Linked DNA regions of Variovorax paradoxus B4. The protein of the gene in region 1 interacts with the protein of each later gene in a pairwise test. Links are inferred from orthologs where the notes say so. Each region holds a gene or a part of one and is shown in the gene's direction. Other genes may lie near its edges.

Region 1 (14,089 bases):
CGCGCAACCAGACCATTCCCACCGCGATGGCGCAGGACTTCACGACCTACCAGGACGGCCAGACCGCCCTCGCATTGCACGTGGTGCAGGGCGAACGCGACCTCGTGGCCGATTGCCGCAGCCTGGCGCGCTTCACGCTGCGCGGCATCCCGCCCATGGCGGCGGGTGCGGCGCGCATCCGCGTGACCTTCACGGTCGATGCCGATGGCTTGCTGAGCGTCGGTGCCAAGGAGCAGGGCAGCGGCGTCGAGGCCAGCGTGACGGTCAAGCCTTCGTACGGGCTCTCGGACGACCAGATCGCGAGCATGCTGCAGGAGAGTTTTTCCACCGCGCAGCAGGACATGCAGGCGCGTGCACTGGTGGAGGCGCGCGTGGATGCCGAGCGCATGCTGCTTGCCACGCAGAGCGCGCTCGATGCCGACGGCGATCTGCTGAGCGAAGAAGAGCGCGCAGTCATCGATGCGTCGATGGCGAAGTTGCGCGAAGCCGCGAAAGGCAATGATGCCGCGGCCATCGAAGGCGCCACCAAGGCGCTGGCCAACGACACCGAGGCCTTCGCCGCCCAGCGCATGAACGCGGGCATTGCGCGCGCACTGTCGGGCCGCAAGCTCGAATCCCTCTGAGAATCACATGCCCACCATCAAGATATTTCCGCATCCCGAGTACTGCCCGCAGGGTGCAGAAATCACGGCGCCGGCCGGCACCTCGATCTGCGAGGCGCTGCTGGACAACCACATCAACATCGAGCACGCCTGCGAGATGAGTTGCGCCTGCACCACCTGCCACGTGATCGTGCGCCAGGGTTTCAATTCGCTGAACGAGGCCGAGGAGGGCGAGGAAGACCTGCTCGATCGCGCCTGGGGCCTTGAGCCACAATCCCGCCTCAGCTGCCAGGCGATCCTGGCGCAGGAAGATGTGACGATCGAGATTCCCAAGTACTCGATCAACCACGCCAAAGAGAATCATTGAAAGAGCCACCGTATGTCGCGCCAGATCGTCCTCGATACCGAAACCACCGGCCTTTCCGCCGAGAACGGCGACCGCATCATCGAGCTCGGCTGCGTGGAGCTGTTCGCCCGCAAGCTCACCGGCAACGACCTGCACATCTACTTCAATCCCGAGCGCGAGAGCCATGAAGACGCACTCAAGGTGCACGGCCTCACGACCGACTTCCTGCGCGACAAGCCGAAGTTCGGCACGCTGGCCAACGATATCGTCGAGTACCTGCGCGGCGCCGAGCTGATCATCCACAACGCGGCCTTCGACGTCGGCTTCCTCAACAAGGAGTTCGAGCTGGCCGGCCTGCCGCCGCTGCGCAGCTTCGTGGGCGAGGTGACCGACACGCTGGCCATGGCCAAGCAGGTCTACCCGGGCAAGCGCAATTCGCTCGACGCGCTGTGCGACCGCTTCGGCGTCGATCGCTCGAACCGCACCTTCCACGGCGCCAAGCTCGACGCGCAGCTGCTGGCCGACGTGTACATCAACCTCACGCGCGGCCAGGATGCCTTGCTGATCGACGTGAGCTCGAACGAGCCGGCACAGGGCACCACGGTGGTGGCCATCGACCTGAGCCAGTTCGACCTGCCGGTGATCATGGCGGCCGAGCAGGAGCTTGCGGCGCACGAAGCGCTGTTGTCGCAGCTCGACAAATCCAGCAACGGACGCACGCTGTTTCGCCAAAACGGCTGAAATCCTGTGGCATAATCGAAGGCTTCGCGCAACGCGATTAATTCCAAGGCACCGCACAGGTGGTGCCAAAGAGTTGAAAGGGCGGTTAGCTCAGGGGTAGAGCACAGCATTCACACTGCTGGGGTCGGAGGTTCGAAGCCTCCACCGCCCACCAACAGATCAGACAAAGGCCGCTAGCTACATACAGCCAGCGGCCTTTTTCATTGGGAAATCAGCGACTTACGAGACAGGGACGTATAAAGCGCTGCATTGACTGCCAGACCAACGCGGGGGTACAACCGCGGGTACAGCAGGCGTTTTCTTTGCTTTTGGGGGTGTCGTACCCCCATTTCTCAGCGGAAGGCCGGCGTTCGTACCCCCACCAGCGACAAGATTCACGGCGTTAACGGACGTCTTCTGGTTCTTAAGAAGGCCTGTGAGCTTTTGCACGGCCGCAGCTTCGCAGATTTGTCAGAGACCGACCGCAAGCGGATCGCTGGCACGCGCGGCAGGGTTCGGAGCAAGGAAGGTGAGCTCGACTGGGGCTGGTTCGGCGCCATGGGCGCCAGCCCTTCGTTTGCCACGACGGTTGTGGGCAGCGCCAAGGCACTGGCATCGGCCATGGCGGCTATCCCGGCGGAGGGCGGAGTCCAGTACGAGGACTACGAGCGTTTGGGTCAGTTTTCGGCGGCAATCAACAGGCATGGATCTTCTGCCAGTAGACCAGGATCACCGCGAAGATCGTGCCGGTCTGGATCGCGATGTCGAAGACCTTGGCCTTGTCGTCGTCGAAGTCGAGCAGCGAGCCCGCCAGAATCAGGTGGCCGGTCGACGAGATCGGCGAACTCGGTCAGGCCCTCGACGATACCCATGACGGCGGCCTTTCGCCAGCAAAACAATATCCACGCGGGCTCCTGAAAAAAGGCCCCGATTGTCGCGAGCGCGCCGTTCAGGCGGCGCTCGGCACGATCTGCGTGCGCAGCACGCCGTACCGCCGTCATTGCGTGAACTATTTCACAAGTCATACGGCCATTGGATCGGTTGTGAGGCACCGGGGAGCCGCGTAAGCTCGCGCCGCATTGACCACCCCGGAAGAAAAGAAGATGTACACGCTCATCCGAAACGCCGGCGTCAAGTGCGCACTGGTGGACGAGGCCGTCCCTCTTCTGCTGTCTTTCGGCGTCGCCGAGGTCTTCTACAAATTCCACAGTTTCATGCTGGAAACGGGGGCCTTCCTGTTGACCTGGCTCGTCGTGAGCTGGCTCGGCAGCGCGATCCGGTCGCGCTGGCAGCGCCACGGCTGAGCCGCTACCGCCGCGAGCGGTGAACTCTCGCGAACCACTTGCCTGAAGGGTCCCGAACCATGACGGATGGAGTCGCGCCAGAGTATTCACGCTTCGTCGCGGCCGAGCGCCGCGCCCAACGGCTACCGGCGGCGGCGACCCGGCCGATGGCCGAGGGCGAGGTCTTCAAGCCGGTGTCGCTCGAAGCCAAGCAGGCCACCGAGTTCTTCCGCATCGCCGCGCGGCGCGCGAGCGGCCTCTACCGCCCGAGCCGGCGCAACGAGGTGGTCTGGGTCGAGGGCGAGAACGAACTCGCCGTGAGCCTGACCGGGCTGCAGGTGCAACTGGCCGACGGCCTGATCCGCGTCACGCTGCCGGTGCGCTGCGACCAGACCGGCAGCGCCGTGGTCGAAGTGGTGTTCGCGGTCGGCACCGACCCGCAGCCCGCCGGCCTCTATGCGGCGACCTACCGCCGCCCGAACGGCCCGGCGCTGATCGTCGACACCTGGGGCGAGGCGCTGGTGGCCTTTGCCTGGCAGGGCGTGCTGGGCATGGTCAGCGGTATCGCCGGCGCGCTCGGCAAGGATGCGCGCGGCAACGTGCTGGTGCCGGTGGAGCTGACCGCCTCGAAGCGCGGCCTGCAGATCGTGCCGATGGCGCGGCACCGCTTTGCCGGCTCGAGCGGGCTCAGGGCCGTCAAGGGAGCCACACCATGAGCCCCGCCAGGCCGCCCGAAGGGGCTCGCACCGCAGTGCGAAGCATGGAGGTTTCCCAATGAGTTTCGCCACTGACGACCTGGGCGTGCTCGGCAACCTGGCCGAAGCACTGGGCATCTTCGAGGACGGTGAGCCGAACCCGGCATGGTTCGGCCAGCCGGAGGCCTCGCTCAAGAAGATGCTCTCCAACCCCGACCAGCGCCAGGCGCTGATCGCCTTCGTCGACGAGGCCATGGGCGGCGCCGACCGCAGCACCGATCCGCGCGGCGTGGTGTGGCTGCCCATCGTGCACATCGACGACCCCGACCTCACGGTGTCGGTCACGGTCGACGAGCAGGCGGCCGACAACACCCTGCACATCGGCGTCGCCTTGTCGGTCCGCACCAGCGGCGCGGTGGAGTCCAACAGCTCGCTGGCCGTGCCCCTGTTCCGGGCGAAGAAGGATGGTGGCCCTTCGGTCTCCAACCCGCTGCTGCTGGGTTCCAACGGCGGGCGCATCCGCCTGGCGACCGAGATCGTCATCGACGGCGGGCCGCCGGTGCCGGGCCAGGCGCGGCTGGGCGCCATCGGCATCGAGGTCGACCTGCCCACGCGCCCCGGCGACCCGAAGGACCCGGTGTTCGGCCTCAGCCTCACCGGCTTTCAGCTGCCGGGCGCGACCAGTCCGCGCGACATCCGCGTGGCGGCCGACGGCGTGGACGAACTGGACGATGCACTGCTCGACCTGGTGCTCGCGCTCGTCAAGTCGCAGGCCGATTCGCAGCCCGCCAACTCGGTGATCGCAGCCATCGGCGGCCTCTTGGGCCTGAAGAGCGGCGACGCGATTCCCGACTTCCCGATCACCCTGCTGCCCACGCAAGGCGTGCAGGCCATCACCCAATGGCTGCACGGCCTGATCACCAACGCCGCCAGCCGCAACCAGTGGCTGGGCTACCTGGCGCGCCTGTTCGGCGTGGCGCCGCCCGCGCCGGGCCAGCCGGTGAGCTTCGCCCTGGGCGGCGGCGCGGCGCTCCAGGTCAACCTGCGCGTGGACACCGGCCCCACCGGCAACGCGCGGCTCACGCCCACGCTGGGCCTCGTGTTGGGCGATGCGAGCAAGCGCGTCGAGGCACGCGCCGACCTGTTCGACGTCGATCTGGTCACCGGCGCCGCGCGCGCGCTGCCGCAGTTCGGCGTGTGGGCCGCCGCCGGCAACGCGGGTGCGCGCGTGCTCGACCTGGCCGGTCCGCCGGTCGCGCGCGCCGACACGCTGCGCGTCGGCTTCGCGCTGGATGCGCAGCGGCGCCTGACCTTCGTGCTGGCCGCCGACGGCGTGGTGCTCGGCTCGCACAGCTATCCGACGCTGGACCTCACCTCGCCCGACGCAGTGATGGACGCGGTGGGCAACACGGTGAGCGACGTGGCCGCGCAACTGCTGGGCAACCTCGGCGGCGCGCTGCCGGCGGTGCGGCTGCTGATCGGCCTAGATGCGCCCGCCGGCGTGACGGCCATCACGCTGCCCGCGCTGATGACCAACCCGGTCGAGGCCATCGGCGGCTACTGGCAGCAGCTGTTCGCCGCCGCGGGTTCGGCCGCCACGCAGGTGCTGGCCGAGCTGCGCAACCTCATCGCCGATGCGGGCTCGGCTGCCTCGGCCATCCTGGGATCGGGCAGCGCGCTCGACCCTTGGCGCGTGCCACTCATCGGACCCCTGGCGCTGGAGTTCAGCGCCGACGGGCCGGTCGTCTCCATCGGCCTGGCCGTGGGCACCAGCGTCGACCAACTGGGCCAGCGCTGCACCGTCATCGAAACGCGCATCGCCGCCACGCTCGCCACGCTGAACCTGCAAACGAAGACCGCGAGCCTGCTGCCCGGCGTGGAAGGCGTCCTCTCGGCGCGCGAGCGCGGCGTCAGCCCGCCGCGCGTCACGCTGCCGCTGGGCGACGGCACCGCGCTCACCGCACGTGGCGTGGGCCTGCGCCTGGGCTGGACGCCGGCTGGCGGCATGTCGGCCAGCGTGGCCGCGCCCGATCTGCAACTGGCGCTGGGCGACCTCGGCGTGCCCATCGCCATGCCGGTCATCGGCGCGGACGGCAACGTCACGCTGCCGCCTGTCGCGTGGGACGGCGTGGAGGCCCTGGTCGGCTACCTGGGCCGGCTGCTGGGCGGCGTGTTCGGCGACACGGTCAAGGCGCTGGGCTGGAGCACCGACGCGCCCAGCACCGCCGGCGTGGCCGACGCCGATGCGCGGCTGCGCCTGGCCGAGCTGGTGGCCGACCCGGCGCAGGCGCTGGCGGCCTGGCTGCCGCAGCTGGCGCTCAGCGAAGCCGGCCCCGAGGTGCTGTCGCTGCTGTGCGACCTGTTTGTCGGCAGCGGCGCCAATCAGGGCATCGTCGTCGGCACCGGCCATCCGGACGACCCGTACCGCCTGGCGATCGGCGACGGCCTGCCGAACATTGCCGTGTGGCTGCCGCCGGCGGGCCTGGCGCCGCGCATCGTGGCCGCGCCCGAGTCCATCCGCCGCTGGCGGCCGGGTGGCGAGGGTCTGCCGCCCGAGGCACTGGCGGCCGGCCTGGAAGCCGAAGCGCGCGTGGCCACCGACGTGCGCGAACTGGTCCAGGACCGCGACGTGGCCGGTGGCCTCACCGCGCTGGCGCTGCGCTGGCTGGGTGGCGACGGGCGCATCGCGCCGCCGGCCGCCGCACCCGCGGGCGTGAACGTCGACCACGCCGGCTTCGCGGCCGGCCAACTGCTGGATCAGCTCGACCTGCAGGACCTGACCGGCCGCGTGCCGACCACCACCGTGTACATCGCGCTCGGCGCCAACGCGTGGCCGCTGGCGCCGGCCGGCCGCCGCGTGAACCTCGGCACGCCGCACCTGGACGCATCCATGTTCGCCGCGCCCGTCGCGGCCACCGGCGACTGGTTCGTCGTGCTCGGCAGTCGCGCCGACTGCCGCGCCGCCGCGAGCAGCACCGACGGCACGCCCGAGCAGGCCGCGCGCCTGGCCCGCGTGCTGGATGCGCTGGCCGGTGTCAGCAACGACATCGCCGTGGTGGCGCTGGCCGGCGCCGGGCATGCGGCGCGGCTCGCGGCCCAGGCGCAGCCAAAGGTGACCGACCTGGTCACGCTGGGCACGCCGCTGTCGCCCATCGCGCTCACCGCCATCTCCACCCAGCCGACGGCGGATGCGCTGCGCCTGTTGAACCGCCTGCTGCCGTCGCCGCCGACAGGGCCGGACGACGAACCCGAAGACGCTGATCTGTCGCTGGGCCGCGCGCTCGTCGATTCGATGATGGAACTGTCGGACCGCATCGACCCCGGCGACGACCTGCGCGTGCCCAACGACCTGCCGCCCGCGCCTCGCGCCGGGCTGGCCGTCAACGCCGTGTTCGGCGTGGTGACCCAAAGCCAGGTGGCGCGCGCCATCACCGCCATCGTGGCCGCCGGCCTGGCCGAGCGCGCCCGCATCCGCGCCCAGACCGCGCTGCCCCGGCCCACCGGCGTGCAGGCCGGCCTGCGCCTGCTGGTGGCGCCCACCTCCACCGGCAGCCTGTCGATCAGCGGCAGCGCGCTGCTGCGCCTGTTCAAGTTCGACTTGGCGGGCGGCATCGACACCGGCCGCCACCTGCGCGTGCAGCTGCGCGTGGGCGACCGCACCGGCTGGCTGTGCGCCAACCCCGGCCTGGAATTGCGCGCCGTCAGCGCCGACATCGAGCTGCCGCTGGACGGCGCCGCCACCGGCACCGCCACCGTCACGCTGCACGATGCGCGCGTGTTCGGCCAGTCGTGGGAACGGCTGGTGCTGGGCACCGGCGAAGGCGCGGTGCCGCTGCTGCCCGAGGCGCGCGTGCTGCTGGCCGCGGCCGTGCAGCGCATCAGTGTCGATGCGGGCGACATCAGCTCCAGCGCCTCGCTCGCGCTCGATGCATTGCTGGGGGCGCTGGGCCTGGGCGACCCGGCTGGCGGCCTGGCGGGCGATGCGCTCGACCAGCTGCTGCACGACCCCGGCGGCCTGCTGCGCCAGCGCATGGCGGCGGCCGGCGCTGACATATCGGACGCCGTTTCGGTGCTGCTCGGCCCGCTGTCGGCCAGCGTGGACCTGCTGTCCCGCACGGTGCACGTGAGCGGCGGCAGCGACGGCAGCGGCCGCTTCGGCTGGCATGCGGACGTGATCGCCTCGCCGGCCGGCCTGGGCGGCGAACTGCGCTTCGGCATGGACGCGCCGGTGTCCACCGGCAAGCTGCAGCTGGTGCTGGCGCTCGATCCGCTGCACATCCTCCTGCGCTGGCACCAGGCCGGCGGCAACGTCGACGACATCTCGCTGTGGCCCAACCCCGAGCCGCAGGCCATCGCCCGCGCGCTGGCGCGCAGCGCCCCGAGCCTGGGAGGCCATGCGGCGCTGGAGATGATGCGGCGCGCCGACGCCAGCGTGAAGCCCGTCATCGACGCGGCGCTCGATGCCTTCGGCCTGCTCACCGGCGCGGCGGGGGACGCACAGCGCCGCATCCGCCCGCTGGCCGGGCTGCTGGCCGACCCGGCCGGCTACCTGCGCAGTGCGGCCTCGGTGGGCGCCAACCCGGCGCGCATCCAGTCGCTGTTCGATGCCCTGCGGCCGCTGCTGGGGGTGGGCGGCGCGAACGGCTCGCCGCTGGCCATCGGCAGCGGCATCAGCTTCAGCGTGGCACCGGCCGGTGCCGGCGCGAGGCTGGCACTGGACGTGGACGCGAGCGCCTGGACCGCACCCGGCGGCGGGGCCGGGCGCCTTGCGGCGGGCGCGGGCGCCAGCCTCACCATCCACCCCGGCGGCGCACCCGCGCTGGGGATGGAAATGTTCCTGGGCCTGACCGGTGCGTCGTCTTCCGGCAAGCAAGCGGTACATGCGCGGCTGGGTGCGGGCGGCATCGAGGTGTTCCTGCGTCCGGCCAGCGGTGCCGACATCTCCATCGTGCCTTTCGCGGGCCTGGGTTCACTGGCGGCCGCGGTCGAAGCGGCGCTGCCCTTCCTGTTCGACAAGCTGGCCGAATCGCCCGCGCCGGTCGGGCCGCTGGTCGCCAAGGTGGGCGATGCGCTGGCCATGCGCAGCGGCGCGCCCGCGAAGTTCGACGGCGCGCTGCTGCATGACTGGGGCGTGCACCCGGCCGAGAAGCTGGTCGGCGCGCTGCCTTCCATCGGCGCGACCTTGATCACCGAACTGGCACCGCTGCTCGACAGCTTCCTGCCGGCGGCCGTCAGCGCCAGTTCCGCGCCCGGCCTGCTCATGGTGGCCATCGGCGGCTTCGAGCTGGAACTCGACCTGACGCAAGGCGTGGTCGCGCTCGAGGGCCACGACATCGCCGTGCCGGGCATCGACCGCATGAGCTTCCGGCTCGCGCTGTCGGACACCGGCATCGACGAGGTCAGCGTCACCGCCGGCCCCGCCACGATCGATGCCGGCGGCGTGGAACTGCGCCCCTTCGTCACCGTGGCGGCCGGCAGCGCGCCGCTGCTCGACCGGCGCGTGGTCATCGGCATGGCGGTGGACGACACGCACCGCTTCGCGCTGCAGTGGCTGCTGGACACGCACCAGGTGAGCCTGGTGGCCATCGACGGCGCCAACGTGGCCGGCCCCGGCGACGACGACCCGGGCAAGGTCGCGCTGCGTGTGGTGGAAGCCGTGTGCGACCTGGTCGCCAGCGTGGCGATGGCGCAGCCCGCGGTCACGCAGCTGCTGAACACCGCCGTCGGCGCGACCACGGTGCGCAACATGATGCGCGGCGTGGTGCTGCGCGACCAGGCCAACCCGACGCAGCTGATCGACGGGATGTTCGACCCGGCCACCTTGCTGCTGCGCGTGCAGAAGCTGTTCGGCAACATCGCCGCGGCCGGCATCTCGATCGACCTGGGCGACTTCATCCTCTCGTTCACCAAGGACAGCAACAACATCATCGGACTGCAACTGGGCATCGACGGGCGCTTCCCGCTGCTCACGGGCGACGTGATGCTCTGGCTGGAGAACGACGATTCATGGATCGAGGGCAACCCGCCGGGCGACGGCGGCATCTTCGTCGGCTTTTTGCCCACCACCGGCCAGATCCGCTTCACGCCCAGCCTGGCGGTGAACGGCGTGGGCCTGCGCGTGGGCAAGAGCTCGGGGCCGCTGCTGGACTTGGGGCTCACGCTGGAGACGATCGCGCTGCATGTGTTCGCGCGCATCGCCTTTGGCGCTTCGCCGGCCGAGCAATTGAGCGGCGGCGTGCAGCTGCAGTTCTCCAACCTGGCGGTGTCGGCGGGCGGCGCGCAGGGCGACAACGGCATCGCGCAGGGCGTGATGAAGGACACCGGCCCGACGCCGCCAAAGCCGGCCTTCTCGCCGGCGCTGGCCATCCAGAAACACGGCAGCCAGCCGGTGCATGTCGGCTTGCGTGCCGGCGATGGCGACGGCCCCTGGTGGATCGCCATCCAGAAGGGCTTCGGCCCGCTGTACCTGGAGCAGGTGGGCTTTGGCGCGACCATGCCCGGCGGCAAGGTGAGCAGCGTCTCGCTGCTGATGGACGGCTCGGTCTCGATGTTCGGCCTGAGCTGCGCGGTGGACGACCTGCAGATCACCTACCTGGCCAGCCGCGGCGACTTCTTCAACCCGGTCAACTGGCACGTCGACCTGGCGGGCCTGGCGGTGTCGGCCAACATGGCCGGCCTCACGATCGCGGGTGGCCTGCTCAAGCAGCAGACGCCCGCCGGCATCGAGTACCTGGGCATGCTGCTCGGGCGCTTCGCGGTGTACGGCATCACGCTGTATGGCGGCTATGGCGAAGGCAAGGTGGCGGGCAGCGAAGAGAAGTTCACCGCCTTCTTCGCGGTGGGCGCGGTCAACGGCCCCATCGGCGGGCCGCCGGCCTTCTTCCTCACCGGCATCGGCGGCGGCTTTGGCATCAACCGCGAGCTGATCGTGCCGACGGATCTTTCGAGGTTCGGCGACTACCCGCTGATCCAGGCGCTGGACATCGCCGCGCAGCCGCAGAACCCGATGGACCAGCTGCGCAAGCTGGGCGCCTACTTCCCGATGCAGAAGGGCAGCTTCTGGTTCGCGGCCGGCCTCTCGTTCAACAGCTTCGCGCTGGTCGACGGCATTGCCGTGGTGGCGGTGGAAGTGGGCGATGGGCTGGACATCAACCTGCTCGGCCTGGCGCGCATGGCGCTGCCCAGGCCTCAGGTGGCGCTGGTGTCGATCGAGCTGGCGCTGCTGGTGCGCTTCTCCAGCAGCGAGGGCGTGCTGTGGGTGCAGGGCCAGCTCACCGACAACTCCTGGCTGCTGTACCAGGACGTCAAGCTTACCGGCGGCTTTGCCTACGTGATCTGGTTCAAGGGCGAGAAGAAGGGCGAGTTCGTCCTCACGCTGGGCGGCTACCACCCCGACTTCCACCGCGACGGCTACCCGGTGGTGCCGCGCCTGGGCCTGCGCTGGAGCGTGTCCGACAACATCGTCATCAAGGCAGAGAGCTACTTCGCGCTGACCTCCGAGGCGCTGATGGCCGGCGGTGCCTTCGAGGCCTCTGCACATTTCGGGCCGGCCTGGGCCGAGGTGAAGTTCGGCTGCAACGGCATCGTCTTCTTCGACCCCTTCCATTACCACGTCGATGCCTATGCGCGCATCGCGGCGGGCGTGACCATCGACACCTGGATCTTCGGCGAGGTCACCATCTCGATCAGCCTGGGCGCCAGCATCGACGTGGCGGGGCCGGACTTTCACGGCACCGCCACGTTCGAGATCGGGCCGATCGAGCTCACGGTGTCCTTCGGCGAATCCGACAAGGCACAGAAGCAGCCGCTGCCGGGCCCGGCCTTCATCACCAAGTACCTGGAGGCGGCCGACAACGGCGCCGCGCGGCCGCATGCGCTCATCACCGGCCTGGGCGCGCTGCCGGCCAAGGGCGAGCAGTCCACGCCCGACGGCTCGTCCGCGCGGCCCTTCGTGGTGGTGGCCGAGTTCACGCTCACCTTCACCAGCACGGTGCCGGCCACCAGCGTGACGCGGGTGCAGCCGCCGGCCGGCATGACGTCCACCTCGCAGCACGCGGCCAGCCGCGCCATTGGCGTGGCGCCCATGGACAAGGCCAACCTGCAGCCGGGCATCCAGCTCACCTGGAAGCGCAACGGCACACAGACCTTCCCGTTCACGGCCACGGCGCGGCCCTTCGGCAGCTTCCCGGTCGGCGTGTGGGGGCCGGCGCAGGACGCGAACAACCGCAAGGTGCCCAAGGCCGAGATGATCGAGGCGCTCAACGAGCTCGACCTGGTCTCGGTGGGCAAGGAATCGGTGCCCGGGCCGGAGATTCCGTACTACCAGGTGGTGCCCGGCGTGCGCAAGCCGCTGCCCTTCTCGCGCCGCACGGTGGACGTGAACCTGATCAAGTCGCAGGCGCAGGCGGTGGCCGGGCTCGTCACCGCGCCGGCCACGGTGTCGGCGGCCTTCCAGCAGGCCGGCAAGTACCTCACGGCCACGCCCACTGCCAAGGCATCGCTGCGCGGCGAGCGCCAGTCGCCGCCGCGGATGGGCACGCTGGCCGAGGGGCTGCAGGGCGATCCGGGCACGGTCATTCCGGTGGTGGCGCCGGGCCGCGAAGGCAAGGTGTACGACCACTTCGTCGATGCACCGGTCGCGGTCGGCTTCCTGCCCGGCGCCACGGTGGACCTGCGCGTGGTCGCGCCCACGCGCACCACGGTCAAGGGCTCGGCCAAGGGCTGGCGCAAGACGCCGCCCACGCTGGCTTCGGTGGAAGCCGAGCGCAGCAAGTCGATCGCGGCGCGCCTCGTGCTGGCCGAGCCGCAGGCGGCCCGCGCGGCCACGGGGCGGCAGCAGACCGTGATCGGCATGGTCGAAGTGCCGCTCACCGCGGTGGGCCATGCGGCGCCCGCGATGGTGTCGCGCACCGGCGCGGAAGCGTCGATGCTGGGCGGCTTCAGCAGCGCGCTGGTCGCGGGCCAGACGGCGCCCCCGGTGCCCAAGTCGGCGCGCGCTGCCAAGGCGGCGGCGGCCGCCGCCGGCCCCGGCGCCACGCTGCTGCCGGGCCAGACCGTCATCCTGAAGATGCCCAACGCACTGGCCGATGCCGCCATGGAAGGCGAGCGTCCGCGTCTGCGCGTGGGCAGCGCGCCGTCGCGTGTTGTGCTGCTGGGCCTGGGCGGCAACCTGCTGGCCGACCGGCTCGTGGGGCCGGATGCGGCGGGCCTGCCGGGGGCGATCGAGATCGTGGCGGGCACCGAGCGCATCGTGGCCATCGGCCAGAGCACACAGGCTGCCGCCGCGCGCGATGCCGGGCTGGCCGGCTGGCATGCCGGCATGCAGATGCCTTACGCCGGCTGGTCCAGCGCGGTGGCGCCCGGCTGCGTGGTGAAGTCGAACGGCGAGCCGCTGAAGCTGCACCGCGAACGGCTCGACGCCGGTTGGGTCGGCGGCGCGGAACTGGCGCGCGGCGTCAGCACCGTGACCACCACCTTCGCCGAAGCCCTGCGCACCGTGCTTATCGTGCTGGACGACCCGAGCGCCTTCGGCGACCCGGCCGACGGCCGCCAGCTGGTGATGGGCCTGGACGGCGCCGAGCGCGCACAGGACGCCGCCGGCAACGAGCGCCCGCCCGTGCTGCTGGCCATGGAGAACCGCAGCGTGCTGGCCTATGACGTCGTTGCGGATGGAAGCAAGCCGGTAACGGTGAGCATCGCCACTCAGGACGGCTGGTCGCTGGTGGGCGTGATGGGCTCGGCCCAGCTCGATGCCACGGGCGCGGTGGCGCTGGTGTCGGCGCGCGGCCTGAACGCGGCCATCCGGCCGATGGCCGCCGCGGCCGAAGGCGCGCCGCCCAGCCAGCTCGCATGGCAGGGACCGGTGCGCGCACCGACCGAACGGCGCGCAGCCAAGGTGCTGGCCAGCACCCGGCTGCCCATGAAGCCCATCGAACGTTCCACGCGCCCACCCGCCCGGCCCGCGACACGCGGCGGCAAGGGCCGCCGCAAGGGAGTCCACGCATGACCACGCCCAAGATCGGCCACTTCATCCTGCACTCGAACGTGCTGCCGCAGGTCACGGCCGGCAAGTACCAGCTCGTCTCCGAGCACACCGGCCTGCCTTTCGACGCGGTGGCCGAGACCACGCACGTGACGGTCTCCGCGCCGCGCTACACCATGCCGACGGACCAGATCCTGTCGACCTTCCCGCCGGCCAATGCCGAGGGCGCCTTTGCCGACCGGCTGCCGCAGATCGTGCTGAAGCGCCGCACGCTGCCGTGGGAGCGCAATCCGGCCGGCCAGATCCAGCCTTCGGCCACGCCCTGGCTCGCGCTGGTGGTGGTGGCCGAGGGCGAGGCGGCGCTCTCCACCGCCACCGCGGTCGCCAGTTGCGTGACGCCCGGCACCACGCTGCTCGACCCGTCGGACCAGGACGTGCAGGAGGGCCTGTACCTGGCGGTG
Region 2 (15,330 bases), 900 kb from region 1 along the record:
CTCCGGCACCGCCGCGCGCCTGATGGTGATCGGCGGCGAGCCGCTCGACGGCCCGCGCTACATCACCTGGAATTTCGTCTCGAGCCGGCGCGAGCGCATCCTGGAAGCCGGCTCCGACTGGGCCGCCCAGCGCATGGGACATGTGCCTGGCGAGACCGAGTTCATTCCGCTGCCCGGCAAGCCCTTTGGCGTGCGCGAGCCCGATGTCGGAACGACGCCTGTCTGATCTCTGGGGCGTTATTCGTGGCGCGTGCACAGGCCACCGGGTACTCCTCTCCGCGAATGTCCCCCGCCTTCGGCTCCTCCTTGATTTCGCTGCGGGGAGCACCCGGTGCCCTGTGCACCAGGGCAAGCTGTAGGTGTACCGCCGATCAACGACCGCCCTGAACAAGAGCGAGCGCACGATTCGCAAAAAAAAGGCCCGACTGAGCGGGCCTTCCTCTCTGCTTACTTGCCGCCGATCGCGACCGCCTCCGCAGGCGGCGCGCTATCGGGCGCCTTCGGTAGTTCGAGCATGGCCTTGCGGTGGCTGCGTGCGCGCCATGCCGAGTAGCCGACGCCCATCAGCAACAGCGCGCACAGGCCGATGAAGGTGCCGCTGATCGGCCGCGTCACGAACACCGACATGTCGCCGCGCGAGAGCAGCAGCGCGCGGCGGAAGTTCTCTTCCACCATCGGCCCGAGCACGAACCCCAGCAGGATGGGCGCGACCGAGAACTCCAGCGTCATCAGCACCGCGCCGACGATGCCGAACACCAGCACCTCCCAGATCTGGAACAGGCTGTTCTGCGTGCTGTACACACCCGTCGCAATGAAGAACATCGCGGCCGGGAACAGGTACTTGTAGGGCACCTTCAGCAGCTTCACCCACACGCCGATCAGCGGCACGTTCAGCACCACGAGGATCACGTTGCCGATCCAGAACGAGGCGATCAGGCCCCAGAAGATGTCCGGATGCTCGGTGATGAGCTGCGGGCCGGGCTGGATGCCCTGGATCAGCAGCGCACCGAGGATCAGCGCCATCACCGCGTCGCCCGGAATGCCCAGGCTCATCGTGGGAATGAAGTCGACCTGCGTCTTCGAGTGGGCCGAGGCCTCGGGGCCGGCCACGCCTTCGATCATGCCGGTGCCGAACTTGTTCGGCGTCTTCGACACCTTGCGCTCCAGCGCATAGGCGATGAAGGTGGTGATGGTCGGGCCCGTGCCCGGCATCGCGCCGAACACCGTGCCCACGATGGTGCCGCGGATCATCGCGGGAAAGGCGCGCTTGAGTTCTTCCTTGCTGGGCCGCATGTCGCTGAGCTTGAGCGTGCCCGTGTCTCCGATGCTCTTCATGCGGTTCACGTTGAGCAGGAAGTCGGCCACGCCGAACAGGCCCATCGAGATGGCCACCAGTTCGAGGCCGTCGCTCAGTTCGGGCAGGTTGAAGGCGAAGCGGAAACTGCCGCTGTTCACGTCGGTGCCGACCACGCCGCACAAGAGACCGAAGATCGTCATCGCCACGCCCTTGAGCGGCGAGCCGCGCGACATGGTCGAGCCCGCGAGCAGGCCCAGCAGCATGATCGAGAAGATCTCGGTCGGGCCGAACTTGAACGCGATCTGCACCAGGAGCGGCGAGGCGAAGATCATCACGATGATGCCGACCGACGCCGCGAAGAACGAGGCGATCATCGTCACCCCGAGCGCGACGCCGCCCTTGCCCTGCTTGGTCATCGGATACCCGTCGAGACAGGTCACCGCGTGCGGCGGGTGCGAAGGCATGTTCATCAGGATGGCGCCGATGGCGCCGCCGTACTGCGAGCCGTAGAAGATGCCTGCCAGCATCAGGATGGCGGGCACCGGATGCATCACGTAGGTGAGCGGCAGCAGGATCGAGATGGCCTGCAGCGCGCCCATGCCCGGCAGCACGCCGATCAGGTTGCCCACCAGCACGCCGAAGAAGGACCACAGCAGGTTCGAGCCCTGGAACGCAACGCCGAAGCCGAACCAGAGGTCGTGGAGCGATTGACCGATCATGGCTTCAGCCTCCCCACTGGAACAAGGGCAGCTGCAGCTTCAGCGCCCACCAGAACACCACGACCGCGATGAAGCACATCGCGAGCGAGAGCAGCGTTACCTCGGTCAGCGAGTTGTCGCGGTCGCCGAGCGCCGAGATGAACACGATCGCGAAGGTGGCCGGCAGCAGGCCGCCGTATTCGCCGAACAGCAGGAACGCGAGGATGCCGAGGATGATGCAGATGCACCCGCGCATGTCGGGCATGCCGCCCGGGTGGCCGTGCGACACGGCCTCTTCGCTCGCCGGTTCCTCGCCGCGCGCGGAGAGGGCGATCAGCAGGCCGGTCAGCGCGAGCAGTCCGCCGAGCGCCACCGGGAAGAAGCCCGGCCCCATGTGCGCGAGCTCGCCCACGCGGTAGCCGACACCGGCATAGACGGCCGCGAGTCCGACGACCACGAGCAAGGCGCCGCCGTAGTAGTCCTTCTTGAATTTCGATGCGGGCCGTAGCGCGTGCGAGGCCGGATCTTCACCGTGCGGGTGCATTGAGTCTCCTTCGAATCTGGAAGGAGCGCAGTCTAGGAATCGAGGCTTTCAATCGCCTTTCGGTGAGGGCGTGGAAGGCCTTCCCACCCTCAAAATACGTGTTACTGCGTAGCGCACTACCCCGCAGAAACCCTTGGTAAAACCGCCAGTGGCAGCTTCAGGATCGCGCGCAGTCCGCCGCCGTTCGGGCGCTCGGGCATGTCGGCGTTGTCGAGCGCGATCTCGCCGCCGTTGCGCCGCGCATAGCTGCGCGCAATGGTGAGGCCCAGGCCCGCGCCCTGGCTGGCGGCGCTGCCGGCGGCCGGGTCGCGGTGGAAGCGCTCGAACACGCTGTCGCGCCGCTCGGGGTCGATGCCCGGTCCGCTGTCGCACACCTCGGCCAGCGCATGCGAGGCTTCGCGCCGCACGGTCACCGTGATGCTGCCGCCGCGCGGCGTGTACTTGATGGCGTTGTGCACGAGGTTCGCGAGCACCTCGTGCAGCTCGGCAGCATTGGCCCGCACAGGCAGTGCCGGGATCTCGCCTTGGGGCTGCGGTTCGCCGCGCGCATCGACCCAGCCCAGGTCCTGCTCGTTCTCGCGTGCGAGCGGCAGGTATTGCAGCACCACGGCGCGTGCAACGTCGCCCAGGTCGACCACCTCGGGTTCGGCCGCCGCGATCTCGTCTTCGTTCGTGGCGTGGGCCAGCGCGAGCAATTGCTCGCTGAGGCGGCGCGTGCGCGCCAGCTGCGCGACGATGGCGTGCAGCGATTCGCGCATGCGCGCCGGATCGGTCTCGCGCACCGCGTAGCCGGCCTGGATCGAGAGGATGCTCAACGGCGTGCGCAGCTGGTGCGAGGCATCGGCCAGGAACTGCGAATGTTCCGCCACCATGCGCCGGTGGTCCGCGATGTGGTGGTTGACCGCCTCCACCAGCGGCACCACCTCCTGCGGCACGCCGCCGGCGTCGAGCGGCTTCAGGTCGTCGCGCGGGCGGTCGCGCAGCGAGCGGCGCAGGCGCTCCAGCGGCCGCAGCGTCCAGGCCACGCCCAGCCACACCAGCAGGGCCATCACCAGGATCATGCGCACGTCGCGCAGCAACTCCTGCTTCAGCGATTCGGCCTGTGCCTGGCGGCGCGGGCCGGTGCCTTCGGCCGCCTGGACGAGCACGCTCCAGGCCGCGCCGGAGCCGGTGTTGTCGTAGACCGTCTGGCGCAGCGCGGCCACGCGCACCGGGTGCTGCTCGTACACCGCGTCGTAGAACACCGGCGTGCCGTCGGCCGGGCGTTGTGCGGGGCGGGGCAGGCCGGGCACGCCCATCAGCGTGGTCTCGGGGGAGCTGGTGTCCAGCGGCTCGCCGCTGGCGATGCGCTGCACGCCCACGTGCAGGTACTTGTAGCGCAGGTGCGTGGACTCGAACATCGCCTGCACCGAGAACGGCTCCTGCACCTTCACGCTGCCGTCGCTCGCGACCACGATGCCGTTGGCCAGCGCCCGCACGGGTTCGAGCAGGCTCTGGTCGTAGGCGACGACGAGCGAATCGGTGAGCGCCTGGTAGTCGCTCCAGCTGTCGAGCGCCATCAGCGCGACGATGCCCGGCACCAGCAGCGCGAGCAGGCGCGCGCGGATGCCGAAGCGCTGCGGCTCAGGCCGTGGCGGCGGCGCGGGCGCCCGAGGATCCATCGGCGATGCTCTCGAGCATGTAGCCCAGCCCGCGTACGGTGACGATGCGCACGTCGCTGTCCGCAAGCTTGCGGCGCAGCCGGTGCAGCACCACCTCGATGGCATCGGGGCCGGCGGTGCTGTCGTTGGTGAACACCTTGGCGAAGAGCTGCGACTTGCCGACCGGCGCGCCGCTGCGCATCAGCAGCGCGGTGAGCGCGGCCTGCTCGCGAGGCGTGAGCGGCAACAGCGTTCCGCGCAGCGTGAAGGCGCGGCTTTCGCTGTCGTACGAGAGCGAGGCGCACTGCAGCCGCGGGTGCTGCTTGCCGCGGCTGCGCCGCACCAGCGCCGCGAGCCGCGCCTCGAGCTCGGCCAGCTCGAAGGGCTTGGTGAGGAAATCGTCGGCGCCGAGGTTGAGGCCGCGGACCCGGTCCTGCAGCGCGCCCTGCGCGGTGAGGATCAGCACGGGGGTACGGTCGTCGCTATTGCGCATGTCGGCCAGCACGCTCAGGCCGTGCTTGTCGGGCAGGCGCAGGTCGAGCACGATGGCGTCGTATTCGGTGCCGGCCATGAAGGCCTCGGCGGTGCGCGCATCGGGCGCGTGGTCGGCGACGAACCCGCTCTGGGTCAGCGCCCGGACGAGCCACGAGGCCATGTCCAGTTCGTCTTCCACCAGGAGGATGCGCATCGGAGGCCGCCGGCTATTTCTTCAGGCCGCTGCCCAGGTCGATGTCTTCCGATGCCCGCGCGCTGGCATCGGCCGCGCGCGCGCTCAGGTCGGGCGCCAGGGCGCGCCGGCCGTCGAACACGAAACAGTCGCCGTGGTAGTGTGCGCCGCCGACCTGCTCGAAATATTTCAGGATGCCGCCTTCGAGCTGCAACACGTTCTCGACGCCTTCTTCACGCATCAGGATCGCGGCCTTCTCGCAGCGGATGCCGCCGGTGCAGAAGCTCACCACGGTCTTGCCCGCGAAATCGGCGCGGTGCTCTTTCAGCGCGGGCGGGAATTCGGTGAACTTGGTGATGCGCCAGTCGATCGCGCCGTCGAAGGTGCCTTCGTCGACCTCGAAGTCGTTTCGCGTGTCGAGCAGCGCGATTTCCCGGCCTTCGTCGTCATGGCCCTGGTCGAGCCAGCGCTTGAGCGTGGGCGCGTCCACGCCCGGCGCGCGGCCCGCCGACGGCTGGATGGCCGGGTGGTCCATGCGGATGATCTCGCGCTTGAGCTTCACGAGCATGCGGCGGAAGGGCTGCGTGGCCGACCAGCTTTCCTTGGTTTCCAGGTCGGCGAAGCGCGCATCGGCGCGCAGGCCGGCCACGAAGCTGCGGATGGCGTCGGCCGCGCCCGCCAGGAACAGGTTGATGCCCTCCGGCGCGAGCAGGATAGTGCCCATGAGGCCCAGGGCCTGGGCGCGCTCGCGCAGGTCTTCGCGCAGCACGGGGCTGTCGTCTATGGCCACGAATTTGTAGGCCGCGATATTCAAAATCTCTTGCACGGGGGGCGATTGTAGGGATTGCCAACCCACATCGTGGAGGCGGTGCTTTCTACAATGGAAGGATGTTTGTTCACCTGCGCCTGCACACCGAGTTTTCCGTCGTCGACGGCACCAACCGCATCGACGAAGTCGTCAAGGCCGCCGCTGCCGACAAGCAGCCCGCACTGGCCATCACCGACCTCAACAACCTGTTCGGGGCGGTCAAGTTCTACAAGCAGGGGCGAAGCAAGGGCGTCAAGCCCGTCATCGGCGCTGAAATCTTCATCGAAGGGCTGGGCAAGGAGCCCGGCGTGCTCACCCGCATCGTGCTGCTGGTGCAGAACATGGAGGGCTACCTGCACCTGTCCGAGCTGCTGGCGCGCGCCTGGACGCAGAACGTGGGCCGGGGCCAGTCGCAGGCGGCCTGCAAGCTCGAATGGCTCGAAGAGCTGCAGGGCGGGCTGATTGCGCTTTCGGGCGCGCAGGCCGGCCCATTGGGCGCGCCGCTGCTGCAGGGGCAGGAAGAGCGCGCCGCCGAGCTGGCGCTGCAGCTGGCGGGCATGTTCCCGCACCGCTTCTACATCGAACTGCAGCGCGCGGGCCGCCCCGAGGACGAGCCGCATGTGATTGCCGCCGTGAAGCTCGCGGCCCGGCTGCGCCTGCCGGTGGTCGCGACGCACCCGGTGCAGTTCGCGGAACGCCAGGACTACGAGGCGCACGAGGCGCGCGTCTGCATCTCGGAAGGCGAAATCCTGGGCAACCCGCGCCGCGTGCGCAAGTTCACCGAGGAGCAGTACTTCAAGTCGAGCGCCGAAATGGAGGCGCTCTTTGCCGACGTGCCGAGCGCGCTGGCCAACACGGTCGAGATCGCCAAGCGCTGCAACCTGACGCTGGTGCTCGGCAAGCCGCAGCTGCCCGACTTTCCGACGCCTTTCGTCAGCGAAGGCGTGCGCATGCCGATCGACGAGTTTTTCCGCCAGGAGTCGTTTGAAGGCCTGGAAGCGCGTCTTGCGCATCTTTACCCCGACGTCGCCAAGCGCGATGCCGAACGGCCGCGCTATGTGGAGCGCCTCGAGTTCGAGATCAACACGATCCTGAACATGGGCTTCCCCGGCTACTTCCTGATCGTGGGCGACTTCATCAAGTGGGCCAAGAACAATGGCTGCCCGGTGGGCCCGGGCCGGGGCTCGGGCGCGGGCTCGCTGGTGGCCTACGCGTTGAAGATCACTGACCTCGATCCGCTCGAATACAAGCTGCTGTTCGAACGTTTCCTGAACCCCGAGCGTGTCTCGATGCCCGACTTCGACATCGACTTCTGCCAGGGCAACCGCGACCGCGTGATCGACTACGTCAAGGACAAGTACGGCCGCGACGCCGTGAGCCAGATCGCCACCTTCGGAACGATGGCCGCGCGCGCCGCCATCCGCGACGTGGGGCGCGTGCTGGACATGAGCTACATGTTCTGCGACGGCATCAGCAAGCTCATTCCGAACAAGCCGGGCCAGCCGGTCACGATCCAGTACCCGCCCGACCCGAAGGTGGAAGGCGACAAGAACAACTACGCCATCGAGATGGAGCCGCAGCTCGCGGCGCGCATCGAGAAGGAAGAAGAAGTGCGCATGCTGGTCGAGCTGGCGCAGAAGCTCGAGGGCATGACGCGCAACATCGGCATGCACGCGGGCGGCGTGCTGATTGCGCCCGGCAAGCTCACTGACTTCTGCCCGCTCTACCAGCAGCCCGGCAGCGATTCGGCCGTGAGCCAGTACGACAAGGACGACGTGGAGGCCATCGGCCTCGTGAAGTTCGACTTTCTGGGCCTGGCCACGCTCACGATCCTTGAGATCGCGAAAGAGTTCATCGTCAAGCGCCACAAGGGCCAGGAGAACTTCGCGTACGAGAACATCAAGCTCGACGACCGCGAGACCTACAAGCTGTTCTCCGAGGGCAAGACGGAAGCGGTGTTCCAGTTTGAAAGCCGCGGCATGCAGGGCATGCTGAAGGATGCGCGGCCGACGCGGCTGGAGGACCTGATTGCGCTCAACGCGCTGTACCGTCCGGGCCCGATGGACCTGATCCCGAGCTTCGTGGCGCGCAAGCACGGCCGCGAAGAGGTGGAGTACCCGCACCCGGCCGTGGCCGAGATGCTCTCCGAAACCTACGGGATCATGGTCTACCAGGAGCAGGTGATGCAGACCGCGCAGATCCTGGGCGGCTACTCGCTCGGCGGCGCCGACCTGCTGCGCCGCGCCATGGGCAAGAAAAAGCTCGAGGAGATGGCCGAGCACCGCGAGAAATTCCGCGCGGGTGCGCTCTCGACGCACGGCATTCCCCAGGACAAGGCCGACGAGATCTTCGACTTGATGGAGAAGTTCGCGGGCTACGGCTTCAACAAGTCGCACGCCGCCGCGTACTCGCTGCTGGCGTACCACACGGGTTGGCTCAAGGTCCATTACACGGCCGAGTTCTTCTGCGCCAACATGACCGTGGAAATGGACGACACCGACAAGCTCAAGGTGTTGTTCGAAGACGCGCAGAAGAACTTCGGCCTCACCTTCGAGCCGCCGGACGTGAACCGCGGCAACTACCGCTTCGAGCCCGTCACCGACAAGGTGATCCGCTACGGCCTGGGGGCGGTCAAGGGCACGGGCCAGCTCGCGGTCGAGGCCGTGGTGCGCGCACGGGAAGAGGGCGGGCCGTTCAAGAGCCTGTTCGACTTCTGCGTGCGCATCGACCGCCAGCGCATCAACAAGCGCACGGTCGAAGCGCTCATCAAGGCCGGTGCCTTCGACGCGATCCAGCAGAACCGCGCGTCGCTCATCGCCTCGGTCGACCGCGCCTTCGAGTTCGCAGCCGCCACCGAGGCCAATGCGGCGCAGGTCGACATCTTCGGCGACAGCGAGCACGGCTCGGCCACGCAGGAGCCCGAGCTGGTGGACGCCACACCCTGGGGCGTGAAGGAGCGGCTCACCTTCGAGAAGACGGCCGTGGGCTTCTATCTCTCGGGCCATCTGTTCGACGAGGTGGCGCACGAGGTGCGGCGCTTCTGCAAGCGCGAGATCGGCGACCTGATGGACACGCGCGACCAGCAGGTGATCGCGGGCATCGTGAGCGATTTCCGCGTGATCAACGGCCAGCGCGGGCGCCTGGCGATCTTCAAGCTCGACGACAAGTCGGACGCCATCGACGCCACCGCCGACGAGGCGCTGATCAACGCGAACCGCAACACCTTGAAGGACGACGAGCTGGTGATCGTGAGCGGCCGGCTCCAGCCGGGCCGCGGCGGCTTCGAGGCCCGCTTCCAGGTGCAGCAGGTGTGGGACCTGGCCACCGCGCGCTGCCGTTTCGGAAAATTCCTGCGGGTGGCCGTCAATGGCAAGGCGCCCGACATCGCGCGCCTGGTGAAAGACTTTCCACCGCGCACCGAGCAGAGCGAGCATGGCGACCTGGTGCAGGGGCTGCCGGTGCGCCTGTCGATGGCGCGCGGCGGCGCGCAGGTCGAGCTGCAGCTCGGGGAGCGCGCCAGGTTCTTCCCGACGGACGCCGCGCTCGCCAGCTGGACGGCGCAGGCGGACGCCGGCAAGGCCTCGGTCGTTTACGAGTGAGTGCGGCGAGGGAGGCTCGCCTTCGGGGGCATGGCTCCCGAAGGCGGCGGCGCCCCGCTAGCGCTTGGGCCGCAGCGAGACGATCAGCGACGGGAAGATGCGCCCGTCGGTGTCGCGCGGCAGCTTGTCGGTCTTGTGCAGGCCGCGTTCGGCGGCTTCGTCCCAGCTGGGCAATCCGCTCGACTTGGTCAGCTTGACGCCGACGATGGTGCCGTCCGGTGCCAGATTCACTTCGAACTCGGCGGCCGGATTGCCGTTGACCGTCTCGGCGTCGGGGAAGGTGATGTTCGGGCGCACCGCCGCGGCAATGCGTCCCGCATAGCCGCTCGACGGCCCTGACGAGCGCATGGCCGTGCCCTTGGAATCGTCGCTGCCGCTCGCGCCCGCGAGGCCCTGCATGCGCTTGAGCGTTGCGGCGCGGTCGGCCGCCGCCTGCTTGGCTGCGGCTTCCTGCTGCTTCTTCGCTTCGGCCTGTTTGGCCTCGGCTTCCTGCTGCTGCTTCTTCTGCTGCTCGGCGAGCTTTTGCTGCTGCGCCTTCTTGCGTTCGGCTTCGTCTTCGGCGCGCTGCTTGGCCTCGAGCTCTTTCTTGCGCTGCTGTTGCTGGCGCTCGAGTTCGCGCTCCTTCTGCTCTTTTTCTTCCTTGAGCTTTTTCTCGCGCTCGAGCGCGATGTCCGGAGCGCGCGGTGCCGGTGCGGGCTCAGGGGCCTTCACTTGAGGCGGCGGCGGTGGTGGAGGCGCAGGCGGCGGAGGCGCGGGAGCGGGCGTGGGTGCCTGCGGCGCGGACAGGCGCGGCGCGGCCTGCTGCACCGTGGACGACCACAGCTCCGCATCGACGGCGCCTTCGTCTGCGTCGCTGCGCCAGCGCACTCCCCACGTCAGCGCCGCGATCAGGAGCGCGTGCGCAATCAGCGCGAGCAACACCGCGCGCGGCGTGCCGCGCTGCGGCGGTGGTGCGAACTCGGGGCGATCCAGGGCGAGCGACATGCCTTATTTGCCGCCCGTGGTGGTGACGGACAGGCCCACGCGCTCGATGCCGCTGCGCTTGAGCTGGTTCATCGCCTTCACGACGGTTTCGTACTTGACGGACTTGTCGGCGCTGATGACCACGGGGCGCTGGTCGTCGCCGCCCTGGGCGGTCTTGGCCGCGGAGCCGATCTGGGTCATGGGAACGGACGCGCCGCCGCTGCCGGTGGACGGGTCTTTCTTGATCTGCACTTCGTCGTCGCTCTTGATGACGATCTCGATGGGCTTGTCGGGGTGCTTGTTGGCGCGGTCGACGGAGGGCAGGTTGATCACGCTCGGCGTGATGAGCGGCGCGGTGACCATGAAGATGATCAGGAGCACCAGCATCACGTCGATGAACGGGACCATGTTGATCTCGTTGATCGTGCGGCGGCCTCGGCCCCGGGATGAAACGGCGGGCATGCGCTGGACCTCCGCTCAGCGGTTGGCCGGAGCCGCCGAAGTTGCCGACGCCACCGCGGCCGGGTTGGCCGAGAGGTTGCGCTGCAGGATGTTGGAGAACTCCTCGATGTAGGTCTCCAGGGCAATCGCGATCTTGTCGATCTCGCGCGCGAAGCGGTTGTAGCCCACCACCGCCGGAATGGCGGCGAACAGGCCGATGGCGGTGGCCACCAGCGCTTCGGCAATGCCGGGCGCCACGGTGGCCAGCGTCACCTGAGCGAGCGCGGCCAGGCCGGTGAAGGCATGCATGATCCCCCAGACCGTGCCGAAGAGGCCGACGTACGGGGACACCGAGCCCACGGTGGCCAGGAACGACAGGTTCTGCTCGGCCGCGTCGAGCTCGCGCTGGAAGCTCGCGCGCATGGCGCGGCGGGCGCCGTCCAGCAGCGTGGGGGCGTCGCTCACGTGGCGTTCGCGCAGCTTCTGGTACTCGCGCATGCCCGAGGCGAAGATGCGCTCCATGGGCCCGGCGAACTTGGCGTTCTGCGCGGCCGAGGCGAACAGTTCGTTCAGGCTGGTGCCGGACCAGAACTCGCGCTCGAAGTCGTCGTTGAGCGCGCGCATGCGGCGCAGCGCGAAGTACTTGCGGATGATCGCGGCCCAGCTGGCGATCGAGACGATCACGAGCAGCAGCACGACCAGTTGCACCACGAAGCTCGCATGGAGCAGGAGATTGATGATGGAGAGGTCTTGGTTCATGGCTTGAAAGGTTGAATCATGGAGCCGCCGCGGCGCTCGAGGGTTCCCGTAACTTGGGCTGGTATCCGCGCAGGACGCAATGTGGCGGCATCCACCCAGCCGATGCGGATCGTGCCTTCGCACAGCAGAACGGGCGCCGCGGCCCCCATTCGTTCTTGCTCTGTTTTTGATAGCACGCGCTGACCGATTATCAACGACGCCGTGCCCAATTGTCGGAGATCGGCTGTAACCAGCAGTTCGTCGTCGAGCCGGGAGGGGCGATGGTATTTGAGCTGCGTTTCGCTCACCACGAACTGGCCGCCGGTTTCCTCGCGCAGCTTGCGCTGCTCGACGCCCAGCGAGCGCAGCCATTCGGTGCGGCCGCGCTCCATGAACTTGAGGTAGTTGGCGTAGAACACGATGCCGCCGGCGTCGGTGTCTTCCCAGTAGACGCGGATCGGAAACGCGTAGCTCATCGGGCGGGGTTCGCGATCATGGCCCGCAGGCGTTCGACCGATTCCTGCAGATGCGCCATCGAGCTGGCGGTGGAGAAGCGCACGAACCTGGCCGTCTCGGCCGTGCCGAAATCGCGGCCCGGCGTCACGGCCACGTGGGCGCGCTTCATGGTTTCGAAGGCGAAATCCCAGCTGCCCGAAATGCCCAGCTTCTCGGCGACCGCGGTGCAGTCGGCCCAGGCGTAGAAGGCACCGTCGGGCACCACCGGCACGTTCAGGCCCAGCGCATTCAACTGCGGAATGAACCAGTCGCGGCGCGCCTTGAATTCGGCGCGGCGGCGCTCGTATTCGGCAATGCTCTCGGCCTCGAAGCAGGCCAGCGCCGCGTACTGCGACACGGTGCTCGCGCAGATGAAGAGGTTCTGCGCCAGCCGCTCGACCACCGGCACCAGCGCGTCGGGCACCACCAGCCAGCCCAGGCGCCATCCGGTCATGTTGAAGTACTTGCTGAAGCTGTTGATGCTGATGACGTTGTCGTCGATGGCGAGGGCCGTTTGCCCGAACGCATCGTCGTAGGACAGGCCCAGGTAGATCTCGTCGATCAGCGTGATGCCGCCGCGCTGCGACACCACCTCGTGGATGCGGCGCAGTTCATCGGGCGCGATCGAGGTGCCGGTCGGGTTGGAAGGCGAGGCGAGCAGCACGCCGCGCGTCTTGTCGGTCCAGGCGGCCTCGACCTTGGCGGCAGTGAGCTGGAAACGCTCTTCGGCGGTGGTGGGTATCAGCACGGCCTTGCCATCCGCGGCGCTCACGAAGTGGCGGTTGCAGGGATAGCTGGGGTCGGGCAGCAGGATCTCGTCGCCGGATTCGATCAGGGCCAGGCAAGCCAGCTGCAGTGCGGCCGAGGCCCCCGCGGTCACCACGATGCGGCGCGCCGGCACGTCGACGCCGAAGCGCTGCGCGTACCAGCCGCTGATGCGCTCGCGCAGCAGCTCCAGGCCGGTGGCCTGGGTGTACTGCGTGGCGCCGGCGCGCACGGCGCGCGCGGCGGCTTCCTGCACCAGCGGCGGGGCGGTGAAGTCGGGCTCGCCGATGTTCAGGAAGATCATCGGCCGGTCGGTGTGGGCCACCTCGCGCGCGAGCACGCCGGCGGCCTTGGCCACCTCCATGACGTAGAAGGGTTCGATGCGCTGCGCGCGCGCCGAGATTCTCACGCTCTGGCCTTGCCCGAGGCCCGGTCGGCCTCGACTTCGGCGGCGCGCAATTGCGGCGCCAGGCCATTGAGCACGGCGTTCACGTACTTGTGGCCGTCGGTGCCGCCGAATTCCTTGGCAAGCTCGATGCACTCGTTGAGCACCACGCGCCATGGCACGTCCAGGCAGTGCTGGAACTCGTACACGCCGATCCACATCACGGCATGCTCGACGGGCGATATTTCCTCGAACTTGCGGTCGAGCAGCGGACGGATCAAGGCGTCGAGCTGTTCGGCGCCCTCGATCGATCCGTGCAGCAACGCGTCGTAGTGCGCGGCGTCGGCCTTGTGAAAGCCCGCGAGGTCGCGCGTGAAGTGGTCGATCTCGGTCGGGTCGTTGCGCCCCACCAGGTGCTGGTAGAGCGCCTGCAGCGCGAACTCGCGCGCGCGGCTGCGGTTCGACTTGGCCGAAGCCTTGCGTGCGCCGGTGCTGGTCAGGCCGGTACGCACTTGCCGTGCCGGGCGCGGCTTGGCGCCGGCTGCTTTGTTGTTGTCTTCGGTCATTTGAGAGAGGCCAGCAACTGCGCCATCTCGACAGCCACCTGGGCCGCGTCGCGGCCCTTGTCGGTCTGTCGGGCGACGGCTTGCTCGAGGTTTTCGGTCGTGAGGATCGCGTTGGCGATGGGAAGGCGATGGTCGAGCGCCACGCGGCTCACGCTCGCGCCCGATTCGTTGGCCACCAGTTCGAAGTGGTAGGTCTCGCCGCGGATGATGCAGCCCAGCGCCACCAGCGCGTGGTAGCCGCCGCGCACGGCCATCGCCTGCAGTGCGACCGGCACTTCGAGCGCGCCGGGAACCTGCACATGATGGATGTCGTCAGCGGCCACGCCCAGCTTCTCGAGCTCGGCGAGGCAGGCGGCGGCGAGCGCATCGGTGATGTCGGCGTTGAAGCGCGCCTGCACGATGCCGATGCGCAGCCCTTTTCCGTCGAGCGGCTTTGCATCCGCTCCCTTGTTTGCACCTTGCATGTCGTGTCAGTCTTTAGTCTTTGGTCAGGTAGCCAGCAATTTCGAGGCCGTAGCCCGCGGCCATGCTCGGCATGCGGCGGGGCGTGCCGAGCAGGTTCATCTTGTGCACGCCGCATTCGCGCAGGATCTGCGCGCCGATGCCGTAGCTGCGCAGGTCCATGCGGCCGCGCTCGGGCGCCTGCGCGGGCCGTGCGGTGCCGTCGAATTGCGCGAGCAGTTCGCCAGCCGTTTCGCCGCAATTGAGCAGCACGGCCACGCCCTTGCCCTCGTTAGCGATGTGGGCGAGGCTGGCGTCCAGGCTCCACGAGTGCAGCGAGCGGTTGATCTCGAGCGCGTCGAGCACCGAAAGCGGCTCGTGCACGCGAACCGACACCGTGTCTTCCGGCGCCCACTGGCCGCGCACCAGCGCAAGGTGCACGCCACGGCTCGGCTTGTCGGTGAAGGCATGGGCGGTGAAGCTGCCCCAAGCGGTCTGGATTTCGCGGCAGCCGACCTTTTCAACCAGCGATTCGACGCGGCTGCGATGTTCGATGAGCGCGGCAATGGTGCCGATCTTGAGTCCATGCTCGGCGGCAAAGACCTGCAGGTCGGGCAGGCGGGCCATGGTGCCGTCTTCGTTCATCACCTCGCAGATCACCGAGGCGGGCGAGCAGCCGGCCATCGCGGCCAGGTCGCAGCCGGCTTCGGTATGGCCGGCGCGCATCAGCACGCCGCCGTCCACCGCCTGCAGCGGAAAGATGTGGCCGGGCTGCACCAGGTCGCTGGCCACGGCGTTGCGCGCCACGGCCGCCTGCACGGTGCGGGCGCGGTCGGCGGCCGAGATGCCGGTGGTCACGCCTTCGGCCGCCTCGATGGAGACGGTGAAGGCCGTCGAATGCTTGGCACCGTTGCGCGACACCATGGGCGGCAACTGCAGCCGCTCGCACATCTCGCGCGAGAGCGTGAGGCAGATCAGGCCGCGGGCATGGCGCGCCATGAAATTGATGGCCTCGGGCGTGATGTGGTCGGCCGCAATGACGATGTCGCCTTCGTTCTCGCGGTCTTCCTCGTCCACCAGGATCACCATGCGGCCGGCAGCGAGCTCGGCCACGATCTCCTCGACAGAGGAAATCGGCGCGGGCGCCCGCGTGCTGCGGGGAGCGCCGATGGGCGTGACGGAAGCGTTCATTCGGCGGTGTCCTTGGAATATGTGGAAGAGGGCGGCACCAGAACGCCGGCCTGAAGCATGCGCTCCACGTAGCGCGCCACGGTATCGATTTC

The links.
Region 2: the proteins of dnaQ (region 1) and dnaE interact in binary tests that used the Escherichia coli proteins (3 or more experiments, as listed by UniProt). The link is inferred for Variovorax paradoxus B4 from one-to-one orthologs.

What each region holds. Positions count from the first base shown.
Region 1 is NC_022247.1:2,456,746-2,470,834, forward strand. What follows is about bases 1-2,835. They hold dnaQ (DNA polymerase III subunit epsilon), read left to right. Parts: upstream 1-981; coding sequence 982-1,689; downstream 1,690-2,835. Other genes in these bases: hscA (Fe-S protein assembly chaperone HscA), read left to right, coding at 1-623; fdx (ISC system 2Fe-2S type ferredoxin), read left to right, coding at 631-969; VAPA_RS11420 (hypothetical protein), read left to right, coding at 2,772-2,835. Also shown: more of VAPA_RS11420, read left to right, coding at 2,836-2,972; VAPA_RS11425 (hypothetical protein), read left to right, coding at 3,032-3,667; VAPA_RS11430 (DUF6603 domain-containing protein), read left to right, coding at 3,726-13,652; VAPA_RS11435 (hypothetical protein), read left to right, coding at 13,649-14,089. UniProt on the Escherichia coli protein: DNA polymerase III is a complex, multichain enzyme responsible for most of the replicative synthesis in bacteria. The epsilon subunit contain the editing function and is a proofreading 3'-5' exonuclease.
Region 2 is NC_022247.1:3,353,051-3,368,380, reverse strand. What follows is about bases 5,378-9,453. They hold dnaE (DNA polymerase III subunit alpha), read left to right. Parts: upstream 5,378-5,734; coding sequence 5,735-9,253; downstream 9,254-9,453. Other genes in these bases: tolA (cell envelope integrity protein TolA), read right to left, coding at 9,311-9,453; VAPA_RS15710 (sulfurtransferase), read right to left, coding at 5,378-5,672. Also shown: VAPA_RS15735 (pirin family protein), read left to right, coding at 1-226; VAPA_RS15730 (tripartite tricarboxylate transporter permease), read right to left, coding at 448-2,016; VAPA_RS15725 (tripartite tricarboxylate transporter TctB family protein), read right to left, coding at 2,021-2,539; VAPA_RS15720 (sensor histidine kinase), read right to left, coding at 2,656-4,200; VAPA_RS15715 (response regulator), read right to left, coding at 4,163-4,867; more of VAPA_RS15710, read right to left, coding at 4,881-5,377; more of tolA, read right to left, coding at 9,454-10,237; VAPA_RS15695 (ExbD/TolR family protein), read right to left, coding at 10,241-10,678; protein TolQ, read right to left, coding at 10,694-11,416; VAPA_RS15685 (YbgC/FadM family acyl-CoA thioesterase), read right to left, coding at 11,413-11,871; VAPA_RS15680 (pyridoxal phosphate-dependent aminotransferase), read right to left, coding at 11,868-13,064; transcription antitermination factor NusB, read right to left, coding at 13,061-13,606; ribH (6,7-dimethyl-8-ribityllumazine synthase), read right to left, coding at 13,603-14,070; ribBA (bifunctional 3,4-dihydroxy-2-butanone-4-phosphate synthase/GTP cyclohydrolase II), read right to left, coding at 14,084-15,238; VAPA_RS15660 (riboflavin synthase), read right to left, coding at 15,235-15,330. UniProt on the Escherichia coli protein: DNA polymerase III is a complex, multichain enzyme responsible for most of the replicative synthesis in bacteria. This DNA polymerase also exhibits 3' to 5' exonuclease activity. The alpha chain is the DNA polymerase catalytic subunit.